Regions from separate parts of the Halomonas sp. 7T genome, predicted to be linked through region 1. Evidence: predicted binding sites of a transcription regulator. Region 1 holds the regulator's gene; each other region holds the start of a gene.
What was found. The regulator sigma-54, encoded in region 1, starts transcription at its own class of promoters, with help from an activator protein. The targets are predictions, from matches to a motif close to TGGCACNNNNNTTGCTNT.
Positions count from the first base shown of each region.

Region 1 (4,228 bases):
GCAATTGCTGGCGCGTATCGGCCTCATTCATGATGGTGGCAACTTGCCCAAGCAACGCTAGGTGAGTGTCGTCGGCCTCTTCTGGTACTAATAAAACGAAGACCAAATCGACTGGATCTCCGTCGATAGCATCAAAATCGACCGGTTCAGCAAGTTTTAAAAAGCCAGCGATAGGCGCGGTGCAGTGCGGGCTTCGCGCATGGGGGATGGCAACACCGTTGCCTATCCCCGTGCTTCCCAGGCGCTCGCGACCGATTAAACGGCTAAAAACTTCCTGGCTATCAAGGCTAGGGGTATTTTGAGCAATAAAGGTGCTGAAAAATTCCAGCACCCTTTTTTTGCTGCCCCCGGGCACGTCGTAAAGAATGCGCTCCGGGGGAAGTATGGTTTCCAACGTCATTGAATTAACGCACGCCAGCGCCTTGGGCGCGAGCTTGTGCTTTTTCCTTGTGTTTAACGAGTTGACGGTCGATTTTGTCTGCTAAAGCGTCAATAGCAGCATACATATCATTGTCTAGCGCCTCGGCATGCAGGTCAGCCCCTGCTGCATGCAGCGTGCAGGCAGCTTGTTGGCGCTCTTTTTCAACAGATAAGGTCACTTGTACTGTCGTAATGTTGTCGTAATGTCGCTCAACGCGCGCTAGTTTTTCGTTGACGTAGTCACGCAAGGCGTCAGTCAGTTCTACATGATGACCAGTGATGTTTACTTGCATTGACGTGCTCCTTATCCATGGGACTGTACTTCGATTGTAACCCTTTTTGCGCTATTGCAAAGCCCTATAGCGGTGTTTCCTTGTTCGCTAACGTAAACGGCGCCGTTCACTGGAGGAGGGAATGCCCATTGACTCTCGATATTTAGCGACTGTGCGCCGCGCAACACTGATACCACCTGTTTCCAAAAGCGCTACCAAACGGCTGTCGGAGAGCGGCTTGCCGGGCGGCTCCTCTTGAACCAACTTCTTAATCCGTGCGCGGATGGCGGTGCTGGAGTGGCTATCGCCACCTTCCTGGCCGCTCACCTGGCTGGAGAAGAAATATTTAAGTTCAAATACGCCGCGAGGCGTATGAATATACTTTTGGGTGGTCACCCTGGAAATCGTGGATTCATGCATTTCCACGGCCTCGGCGATATCCGCTAGGATTAACGGCTTCATTGCCTCTTCGCCATGCTCTAAAAAGCCAATCTGGCGCGTGATAATTTCACGGCCCACCCGCAGCAGCGTGTCATTACGGCTGGAAAGGCTTTTAATCAGCCAGCGGGCTTCCTGCAGGTGCTCTTTAAGAAACTGGTTGTCTTGGCTTTTATCTGCACGCTTGATGAGGCTGGCGTAGTCTGGCTGAATGCGCAGCTTTGGCAATGCTTCCGGATTAAGTTCTAAGTGCCACCCTTCGTTGTCATGCCGTACGACTAAGTCTGGGGTTATGTAGCTATCGTCGCTATCGCCATAGGCACTGCCGGGACGCGGGTCAAGGCTACGAATAAGGCGAATAACGTCATCAAGCTGTTCATTGTCTAGACTCAACCGCCGCTTAAGCAGTCGTAGATCGTCTTTGCCTAACGCTTCAAGAAACTGGCGCACCAACCGTTTAGCGGGCACTAGAAACGGGGTTTCCTCTGGGAGTGTGGCGAGTTGAAGCATGAGGCACTCGCGTAAATCCCGTGCAAAAACTCCCGTGGGTTCGAATTGCTGCAAGCGCAACAGGGTATTTTCGACTTCACGCTGGCTTAGGCTATCGAGGCCCTGCGCTTTCAAGCCCTCACGGATATCGTTAAGCGGCTGGGTGAGGTAGCCGTTGGCATCTAGAGCGTCGATTAAGCTTTCGGCAATGGCGTGCTCTCGAGGCGAGAAGTCGGTCATAGCCAACTGCCAAAGGAGGTGGCCATGAAGGCTTTGGCCCGCTGCTTGACGCTCAAAGTCAGGCCCTTCGCTGGCACCGCCTACGCTGCCCATATCTTGGTAGGTATCTGACCAGTCACTATCAACAGACAGTTCGTTGGGGATGCTTTCGGCCCATTCTGTTTCTGGTGTTTCGGTGACTGCCTGCTCGCCAAATTCATCCTCTTGTTCCAACATGGGATTAGCATCGAGCGCTTGCTGAATTTCTTGCCGCAGATCGAGTGTGGAGAGCTGAAGCAGCGCAATTGCCTGCTGCAGCTGAGGTGTCATGGTGAGCTGTGTGCCGATACGCAGTTGAAGAGAAGCTTTCATGACCATCTGAGAACCACTCGTTAATCAGAAAGCTCCACCCTAGTGCGAGTTATCCTCTGGCGCAAGTGCAATAAGCATGCCATGAAAAGTAATTAGTCGGTAGACGCTTGTTTATAGGCGGAAATCAGCCCCAAGGTAAACATCGCGTACCTTCTGATTGTCGAGAATGGATTGCGGGTCGCCGCTGGCAATGATTTGGCCATCGCCGACGATATAGGCAATATCGCAGATATCAAGCGTATCCCGAACGTTATGGTCGGTGATGAGTACACCGATATGGCGCTGTTTGAGCGCACGTATAATCGTTTTGATATCACCAACGGAAATAGGGTCTACCCCTGCGAACGGCTCATCTAGCAGAATAAATGCAGGCTCTGTGGCCAGTGATCGGGCAATTTCAACGCGCCGACGTTCGCCACCGGATAGGCTCATGCCTAAATTGTCGCGGATATGAGTAATATGAAAATCCTCAAGCAACGACTCTAGGCGCTGTTCTCGCGTATCGCGATCGAGCTCCTTTCGAGTTTCAAGGATCGCCATGATGTTATCGGCAACGGAAAGCTTACGAAAAATAGAGGCTTCCTGGGGTAAATAGCCAATGCCTGCAATGGCCCTTTCATGCATGGGCGCACGAGTGAGGTCTAAATCATCGATACCCACGTTGCCAGCATCGGACTTTACCAGACCGACGATCATGTAAAACGACGTGGTTTTACCCGCACCGTTTGGGCCTAGCAGTCCTACAACGCTGCCTTGGGTAATTTCTAAGTTAATATCCTTAACTACGCGGCGGCGCTTGTAGCTTTTCGCCAAATGATGCGCGTAGAGCGTTTTTACCGGAGCAGCGTCGCTGGTTGCCATGGAGCTGGGGGTTGTCACAAATGAACTCCCTATTGCGAGGGCTGTAGGGTCATGCGTATGCGCTGAGACTCGCTTCCATCAACATCAGAGCGCGCCTGAACGACTTCTCGGTCGATGAAGTACTCTAGGCGTCCCCCTTGGAAACGGTCGCCTCGCTGAGTGAGCTCTGCTTGATCGATGAGCTCAACCCGGCGTTCAGCGACATGATAGATAATGCGGCGTGCCCAGCCTTCCATGGGTGTCTCTTCATCTTCAAGCTGATTACGCAGGTAAGCGCGCTCGCCTGTCGCGGTAGCTCGAGCGAGCTCGCCAGCATCATTACGCTGAATCTCGACGCGTTCTCCGCGAAGCTGCATTTCGCCCTGGCGGATGTTGACATTGCCGCTATAGACCGCCGTACCTGCGCGCTGGTCAAGATCTAAACGGTCAGCTTCAACTTCAACAGGGGCTTGTGTTGTTTGGGCAGCCGCCGAGAGCGGCACCGCTAAGGCTAAAAGCGCGATGCGGATTAAAGCGTTCATAGCGACTCCTAAGGCGCTTGAGTGGCGGGCGGATGGGTGCCCCGCACATTATCAGTTAATCGAACCTGGCTCGTGTCAAGCCACATATCCATACGTAAGGCACTGATTTGCTGCGGTGGCTGCTGAAGCAGTACCGGTGCCTCGCTCCATGCATGGCGAGTCATGCCGTTATAGTGTAATGACTCTGTATCCAGCTGCCAGCCTTCATCGGGTGCCAGCAGCCTTGCCGAACCCGTTAACGTGAGTGCGTGTGTGTCCGTATTGAGCGTGCCAGCGTTGGCGGTGGCTAGCCATTCCCTCTGTTCACTATCAAATATTGTCGCTCTGGGCGAGGTGGCTTGCGTTATGGCTTGCTGGGGCGTGTGAACTAGATAGGGCGTTATCAGCGATTGTTGAATCGCCCCGGTTTCGCCAAATAGGGTGATTTCAGCGTTTTCTAGCACATGCCCCGGCTCTTCGGCTTGAGCCTCAGGGTCTGGTGTGATGTCTTGTGGGCCGCGGGGGTCTATCCACACCAGCAGGGTACCCAGAGCTACCACCATCCCGGTCAGCCAGACGCGCTTTTTAACCCGTAGCGCCATTACGAATGCCTGTGCAAATAGGTGTCCATCACGGCATCCCAGTGGCCTTGGGACA
Region 1 covers NZ_CP087112.1:880,491-884,718, forward strand. The annotation lists gene ptsN (PTS IIA-like nitrogen regulatory protein PtsN) at 1-400, opposite strand, end outside; gene hpf (ribosome hibernation-promoting factor, HPF/YfiA family) at 405-713, opposite strand; gene LOS15_RS03990 (RNA polymerase factor sigma-54) at 801-2,216, opposite strand; gene lptB (LPS export ABC transporter ATP-binding protein) at 2,322-3,071, opposite strand; gene lptA (lipopolysaccharide transport periplasmic protein LptA) at 3,101-3,592, opposite strand; gene lptC (LPS export ABC transporter periplasmic protein LptC) at 3,601-4,173, opposite strand; gene LOS15_RS04010 (KdsC family phosphatase) at 4,173-4,228, opposite strand, start outside.

Region 2 (4,228 bases), 150 kb from region 1:
CAACCCGTTCATGGTGGCATCGTGATCATAGGCTTCGATAAGGTCTAAGGCATAGCGGTAATAGGTGGCTTTGAGCGTGCGGAAATCCTCGCTGCTAAAGCTCACTCCGTGGGTGGCAAGCTTGCGATACAGCGCCTTGGCGATATCCAAGCTCATGCGGTTAAGGCCGCCATTAGGGTCGTCTTCGCTCACCGGCTGGTGTTTATGGTCATAGGCATCGGCGATATCGACCTGGCACAGCTGCCTTGGCGCATAATTGCGCTGTAACTCGGAAAGCACGCCAATTTCTAGGCCCCAGTCTGCCGGTATGCGTATGCCCTCCAGTACTTCACTGCGCATCGCGAATTCGCCAGACAGCGGGTAACGAAAACTATCCAAGTAATCGAGATAAGGCAGCGGCCCGCACACTGTCTTCAGGGCACGTATGAGTGGCGTCACCATCAGTCTTGAGACTCGCCCGTTTAGCTTCCCCTCGGCAATGCGCGGGTAATAACCTTTACAAAAACTATAGTTGAACCGTGGATGTGCAACGGGATACATAAGGCGTGCCAACAGGCTGCGGTCGTAGGTGAGAATATCGCAGTCATGCAACCCCACCACCGATGAGCGCCCTGAGGATAGAATATAGCCTGCGCAATACCAGACATTACGCCCCTTGCCCGGCTCCAACGCGCCTAACCCATGGCTCTCCAGCTCGGCATCTAGCGCCCTTAACCGTGGGCCATCGTTCCACAAAATGCGGGTATGTTGAGGCAGGCGTGCAAAAAACTCCCGGGCATATAAAAACTGGTCGCGGTCGGCGCGATCTAAGCCAATCACCACTTCGTTGAGATAGGGCACGTTAACTAATTCATCGACAATAGCAGAAAGCGCTGGCCCCTCTAACTCTGAAAACAACGAGGGCAAGATCAACCCCATGGGGCGCCGCTTGGCAAACTGGCTCAGCTCCTGTTCCAACACCTCTACCGGGCGGCGCGTTAGGTTATGAAAATCGGTAATCACGCCATTTTGATGAAAGTCACTCATTCGCTGATCCTTTTTTGCATTAGGCTGTAGCAGACGGTAGACGGGGTGCCGCCGCTAATTGGCGGTTATCTCGCCCCCACCAGTGGGCCACCCCCTCGGCCCAGCCGGTTGGCCCGGTTGCCTCGGTGCGGTATAAGGCATCACTTTGCGGCGATACCTCTAAGCCATGGCACCCTCTAATCACCACGGCCTGATCCACCGCCTCTAGCATGGTGATATCGTTCGGGCCATCGCCCAGCCCCAGCGCAATCGGCGCGCTACCCCTAAGCGCGCTGAAGCGTTTAATTAACCACGCCACGGCACTGCCTTTATCGGAGGCGCGCCCCATCACATGCCAAAAACGCCCCCCTTGGGTCAGCTCAAGGCCATCGCCCGCTAGCGCACGACGAAACGCCTCAATCGCTTTCTCATCATCCTGCCAAATCAGCGGCTCACTCCCCTCCCGCCGCTGAGCCGCCCTGGCCCGCGCCTCGTCCAGCCCGGTTAGCTGCATGATTTGCTGAGTATTCAGCTCACTCATACGGGTGAATCGAAGGCCAAGTCGTTCTCGCCATATTTTTAGCCGAGCGCCAATAAACCCCACATCTACCCCCGTGTGTTTAACGACCACCCCATCGCAGGCACTGCCTGGTCGGTCTAAACGGGCATGGCACCAGCCAGGCGGCAAACCAATCACGGCGCCATTTTCAGCAACAAACGGGGTTGCCGTTAGGCCAAGTAATTCACGAAGGGGGATCAGTTCAGCGCGGGTTTTGCTGGACACAGGTATCACCGGCACGCCTAGCTGTTTAAGGCGTGCTAGCCAAGGGGCCGCAGGGGAAAAGTCGTAGGTATGGTGATCCAGCAGTGAGCCATCAAGGTCTGTTACTACCAGGCGCGGCGGCAGTACTGGGTCTGTAGCACACGGGGCTACGTGTTGCGGCAATGCCACCGGTGTTGAAGGAGCGTTGGCCTGTTTAGACATAACATCACCTTTTGCTATCGTAAAAGCGTTCAGTACATCAGCGCTAACGCGTCGATAAACAAATAAAGCAGGTTATATGCCAAACAAATACAAGCGTTCAAAAACAGGTAGATAGGAATAAAAAAGAGGCTAAATATGCGGGCGCACCAATAAAAGGCATCTAGCTAGCACCAATAAGGTGCAAAAAACGATTCCGTGAAGCGCCAAGCGGCTGCTACAAAAATTTAAAAAAGACGAAAATATTTGCACAAACCCTTGGCAAAGCATCTCAAATAGCTATACTGACATTGTACTCACTGGCACTTCTGTACACCCCCTCACCTGATGCCAGTGAGCTGCAGTGAGCCAAGCCCTTTAATGCCCGCCTCCCCCGGCGGGCTTTTTTTTGACTCAGCTAAACGCTACTCAACGTGAATAACCACCTCGACGCGGCGATTGCGTGAACGCCCTTCTGCGGTACTGTTATCTTCTAGCGGCTGCGTTGCCGCAAGCCCTACCGCGCGTAAACGCTGTGGTTCTACGCCAGCCGCTTCAAGCGCCTCTACGATGGCAATGGCACGTGCACTGGAAAGCGCCCAGTTAGATGAAAACTCAGGGGTATTAATCGTCTGGCTATCCGAGTGCCCTTCTACCCACACCTCACCATCGTAACGCTGTATTGTCTCCAGCAGGCTGCTGACAAGCGAAGTGCCGCCTTCTGAAAGCTCCGCCGCCGCGGATGGAAACAGCAACCGATCCTGTACACGCAGGCTAATACCTTCGGCAACGCGCGACACTTCAACGCCTTCCAGGTTAGGAAGGTAAGGCGACGTTTCTACCCGTTCGACTAGCGCTTCATCCAGCGCCAGCGCATGGCTAACGATCTCGTCTGCCTCTTGTACATTCACCGGCGGACGATCGGTCAGCAGCACCATATAATCGGCAAATGGCGACACTGCCTGCTCGCTCGTCGCTAACAGCGGGCGCGGCAATACCGTCTCAGGTACTGTCTCAGGCGCCGTTTCAAGTACCGTATCAAGTACCGCTTCAATTACCGTTTCAATCGTAGGCGCTTCAGGCTGCGCAGGTTCCGCGATCACACGCGCCAATAAGGGCGGCACCCCCACTAATGGACGGCGTTCCGGCAATCCAGCCACGCCTAACGCAGCACTGATGGCCATCTGGCTCAGCTCGCCGGGTTGAGTGGGCGCTACATAAAAGCCTTCACGCGGAGGACGCACACCGGCAAGTTCGATAGGCAACGGTATGTCCAGCATGGGCAGAGCATCATAACGTGGTTCTGGCGCTTCTTCTTGCGGTTTCCACGTTGGGCTAGTGACCCCAGCCCCGGCAATAATAATCACGAAGAGCGCTACTAGTAACGTCATTATATCGATGTAGCTAATCATCCAACCGCTATTGCTATCATCATCTGAATAGGCAGTGAGCAGCGAATCATGACGTGGCCCAGCGCGGTGATCTTCAAGCATTCGGGCAATTACTCATTAAGTTTTTAACCTCATGGCCGATATAGACTAAGCGTGGCAGACTAGTCTACCAAAAGCCGTTTTGTAGCGAGAAGGAACTATCAGGTGCGTAATCGTTTTATTTCATCCTCTAACCTGCGTTTTTTACGCCCTGTTAGCGTAGGGCTTGCCGGCCTAATGCTCAGCGGTTGTTTTTATGCCAATACCTCACAGGCGCCGGTGGCCACCACCTACCCCTACACAGAGCAGCAACGCATGCAGGCAGCCCACCACTGGGAAGTGCTTGCCCGGCATGAAGCCAGCGGCATTCTGCGTAGCGAGCGCGTGCGCTTTAGGGATTTACACATTCCCGCTAAAGAGCACGCCTATCTCAGCGCCTACAGCGGCGGCGAATTCGAGCGTGGCTTTCGCACACTGCTGACCAGCGAACTAGTTTCCCGCGGGGGCAGCGTAACCACTCAGCCCCGAGCAGGTGGCGCCACCATCCAAATTGATGTGGAAGTCGTCGAGCACCGTGATCGCGGGTTTATTCGCCCGCCCGTTGGCGCCTTCACCGCATTAACGGCAGGGGTCGCCGTGGCGACTATCCCGTTTAACCAGTGGAGCGAACCTGCCTTAGGGCTTATTCCCGCCGGCGTTTTAGCAGACACCACTAGCGGCAGCTGGACCCATACCAGCAATGAAGAAATTATCGTGACCACGCAAATTGTCGAGGAAGATCGAATTCTCTACTCCTCCTCGAATATCTACTACATCAATGCGGGAGATCGTC
Region 2 covers NZ_CP087112.1:726,064-730,291, reverse strand. The annotation lists gene LOS15_RS03325 (glycosyl transferase) at 1-1,026, opposite strand, end outside; gene LOS15_RS03320 (HAD-IIB family hydrolase) at 1,046-1,990, opposite strand; gene LOS15_RS03315 (OmpA family protein) at 2,392-3,459, opposite strand; gene LOS15_RS03310 (hypothetical protein) at 3,562-4,228, shown strand, end outside.
Region 2: the regulator sigma-54 is predicted to act here: its motif matches at 2,055-2,072, upstream of LOS15_RS03320 (HAD-IIB family hydrolase).

Region 3 (4,228 bases), 390 kb from region 1:
GCCAAGCGCACCCTCACTGACCTGCACCTCCAGATAGCGTATTTGCTGCTCATCGGTGCGCCTTTTGACTTCATGGCGCGCTCCCGGGGTGAGTGGGTGGTCGGGCAATAGTTCACTGACGTGTTTGCCAATCAGTTGGTCAGCAGTGACACCAAAGAGTGCCTCAGCCCCTGGGTTAAGGTCGGTCAAGATGCCGTCCGCCTGCCAGGTAATGACGCCGTCACGTAAATTGCGCAGCATCACCTGGGTGTGGCCTACCGCTCGTTCTAGTGCCGCTGACACGCGGTTGTAACCGGCGGCGATTTCGCCTACCTCAGTAAACGGGTCTGCATCTATGCGTTGTCGCATATCGCCTTGTTGCTCATGCTGACGCATATGTTCCAACAGCTGGTTGAGTTCGTTTTTCGCACCGTGCTCGGCGAGGTTCAGGCCCATTTTTTCAGCGTCAGCAGAGACGCGTAGCGGTAAAACGTTGGGTAATAAACGCTGCGTGGTTTTAAATAGCAGCCACGCCATGCCAAAGCTCCAAGCACCGCATACAAGGACACCTATCAGCTGAACGCCAAATTGATCTGCTCTGCTCAGCGATAATCCTAATGTGTTTGGGTCGGCAAACCAGGGAAGGGCGAGGGTTCCCCATATGCCCGCCACTAAGTGCGCGGGTATTGCCCCTACGGCATCATCAATATGCCGTTTTAATAACCACTCGCTCGATAACACCATTAATATGCCGCTAATACTGCCCATTAAAAATGCCGCTGACAGTGAAATAACGTTGGCGCCGGCGGTAACCGCCACAAGCCCAGCGATAGCACCGTTAATGGCATACATGACATCGGCATAGCGGCGTACCCGCCAGCCCATCAGCATGGCTGATAAAATACCGCCTACTGCGCCGAGTATGGTGTTGGCGATAATCCCAGGAACGTCACTGCTGAGCGCGAGAGTGCTTCCCCCATTAAACCCAATCCAGCCTAAAATCATAAAGAGCGCGCCAAGCATGGCGAATGGTAGATTGCCAGCAGGAAACATGGCGGGTGGTTGGTTGGGTTGGAACCTGCCACGGCGAGGGCCGATAATCAAGACAGCGGCTAATGCCACCCAGCCGCCTACGCTGTGAACGACGGTTGCACCGGCAAAGTCCATAAAGCCAAGTGCTTCGAGCCATCCGGGCGCTCCTCCTAATAAACCACCCCAAGCCCAGTGACCGAAAAGGGGATAGATAAGTAGCGCTATCCAAAATGACGCCCAAAGGTAGCCAAGAAACGCCATCCGCTCAGCGACAGCACCGGCAACAATGGTGGCGGCGGTGGCGCAAAACATGGCTTGGAAAATAAACACGGTTAGCGTCCAACTACCGGCTGACTCAAGTTCCCAGCCAAATAAAGAGGTGCCCATCCAGCCTGAATGAGACGAGCCAAACATAACGCCAAAACCCACAAACCAGAAAACGCTGACAGCAATGGCAAAGTCAGCCAAGTTTTTCATGGCCACGTTGATCGTGTTTTTGGTTCTAGTGGTACCCGCTTCAAGGCAGAGAAAACCGGCCTGCATAGAGAAAACTAACGCTGCTGCCCATAATATCCAAAGCGTATCGATTAATGTGGTGTCAAAAGCGTGAGGCATGGGGCAATCCTTGTGCAATATTGGTGCGCATGGAGCACTGCTCTGGTGCTGCTCACTGACAGCCGCGCCACAGAGCGGTTGGGTTTGCCTCTTTATGGACGCGTTAGCAGGTGCTTATAAGCAAGTGCTCATAATGATTAAGCAATTGCCGTGCCGTATTTAGTTAACTCATCTTTATTTGTGTTTTTTACGGTATTAATAACTAAAAAAATCAGTAAAAACAGTTTTTAAAACTGTATAAAAGCCAGATAAATGGTGATATTTTTCAATCAGTTGGGTTTTGTGACATTCACTGGCAAAAGCTATTTAATAACGTTCGCAGGAGTGCATCAGAATGGCGCGTCAAACGGTGGTTTTAGGGGCAGGCATGGTAGGTGTCAGCATTGCGTGGCATTTACAGCAACGTGGTCATCAGGTGACATTAGTTGATCGCTGCCAGCCTGGCCGCGAAACCTCCTTTGGTAACGCGGGTATTATCCAGCGGGAAGCCGTTAGACCTTATCCTTTTCCAAGGGATATGAAGACCATTCTCAGCGTATTGCCCAATAACCGTGTGGATATTCGCTATCGCCCGGCAGGTATGATTAATGCGGCATCGCCTCTGCTGAGTTATTGGCACCACTCTTCCTCGCGTCTGTATAAAAAGATTATTCCTGAGTGGGCCTCACTGATTCAGCTTTGCCTAGAGACGCATGGGCCGATGATTGAAGCCGCAGGTGCAGAGCATTTAGTGCGCCGTGAAGGCTGGCTGGAAATTTATCGCACGCCGGCAAAGCTTGCGCAGCGAGTAAAAGAGGCTGAAGAAGCACGCTCTCTATACGGTGTGCAGTTTGCGGTGCTGGATCGAGCGGCCCTCACGGAAAAAGAGCCGGATTTAAGCAGTGATATTATCGGAGCGATTCACTGGCTCGACCCATGGACAGTGGCTGATCCAGGCGGTTTGGTAGCTGCATACGCTGCTTCGTTTGTTGAGCAAGGCGGACGAGTGCTTCAAACCGATATTAATAGCTTCCAGCAACAGGGAGATGGTTGGACAATCGATACCGCTGCTGAGCAATTAGAAGCAGATGAGGTAGTAGTAGCGCTCGGGCCTTGGGCAGGAGAGTGGCTGAAGAAATTGGGCTATCACTTCCCGACGTTTGTTAAGCGTGGTTACCATATGCACTATGCAACTCAGCCGGATGCTAAGTTGCACTACTGGTTGATGGACGCTGAGGTGGGTTATTTGCTGGCGCCAATGAATGCTGGCATCAGGCTTACAACAGGCGCCGAGCTGGATCGCCTTGAGTCACCGGCCCATGAACAGCAGCTGGGTGCTGCCGAAAAAGTGGCACGCACCGTTTTCCCTCTTGGCGAGCGTCGTGATGCTGCAGCGTGGAAGGGAGCACGACCATGCTTACCGGACATGAAGCCTGTTATTGGCCCAGCGCCACGCCACCCTGGATTATGGTTAGCGTTTGGTCACGGCCACCAAGGATTTACCCTAGGGCCAGCGACGGGGCAGTTGCTGGCCGATATGATGGAAGGCAAATCAACCGCTATCGATATGGCCCCATTTAGAGCAGAGCGTTTTTAATTCGAACTGCTTGATGCTGTCTGCATACCAAAATAGCTGAATCTAGATAATGAGAAAGTTGGTGTGGGGAGTGTGGTTTTGCTACGCTGGTTGTATGCATTTCTGAAATGTGGGGTGAAGTATGGACGTATCAGCAAGTAGTGCAGTCAGCACCGCGCTTTATATGAACCAGGCGCAGACCGCTGAGCAAGCCCAAATGGAGGTTTTTAGACAAGCACTTGAAGATCAGTCTGATCAAGTGACTGAAGTCTTAGCATCGGCTGACACCAGTGCTCAGCCAGATCTAGCAAAAGAAGGAAGCTTGGGCACTAACGTCAACACCTTCGCGTAAGCCCCTGCCGCTTGAAGATCAGTCTGACAAGTATACAAACGCCGGTTATCCGGCGTTTTTTTTGCTTTATTTTTACCTGAGCATTGCGATGGCGATGTCTCCTGGTATGCCGATATCGCCTAGTTGCGTTACCATATGCACACTTAAGCGCCGCTGCTGCGCGCGCTCCCTAGGATTGAATTGCATCATCTTTCAGAGAGTCTAATGTCTGACGCTAACATAGCGCGCGAAGCTGAACTGCGCCGTACCTTTGCTATCATTTCACACCCTGACGCGGGTAAAACAACTATCACCGAAAAGCTGCTGCTGTTTGGGAACGCTATCCAGATGGCTGGTTCGGTAAAAAGCAAGCGCAATGACCGCCATGCCACTTCCGACTGGATGAAAATGGAGCAGGAGCGGGGCATTTCAGTGACGACCTCTGTGATGCAGTTCCCTTATGGTGGACGGATTGTCAACCTATTGGATACGCCAGGGCACGAAGACTTCTCCGAAGATACTTACCGTACGCTGACAGCCGTTGATTCAGCGCTCATGGTGATTGATGGGGCGAAAGGGGTTGAGGATCGCACCATTAAACTTATGGAAGTATGTCGCCTGCGTACCACGCCTATTCTGACCTTTATTAACAAAATGGATCGCGATATCCGCGACCCAATCGAAGTCATGGATGAAGTGGAGACGGTGTTGAACAT
Region 3 covers NZ_CP087112.1:1,270,912-1,275,139, forward strand. The annotation lists gene amt (ammonium transporter) at 1-1,626, opposite strand, end outside; gene LOS15_RS05835 (NAD(P)/FAD-dependent oxidoreductase) at 1,961-3,202, shown strand; gene LOS15_RS05840 (putative motility protein) at 3,324-3,533, shown strand; gene LOS15_RS05845 (peptide chain release factor 3) at 3,738-4,228, shown strand, end outside.
Region 3: the regulator sigma-54 is predicted to act here: its motif matches at 1,765-1,782, upstream of amt (ammonium transporter).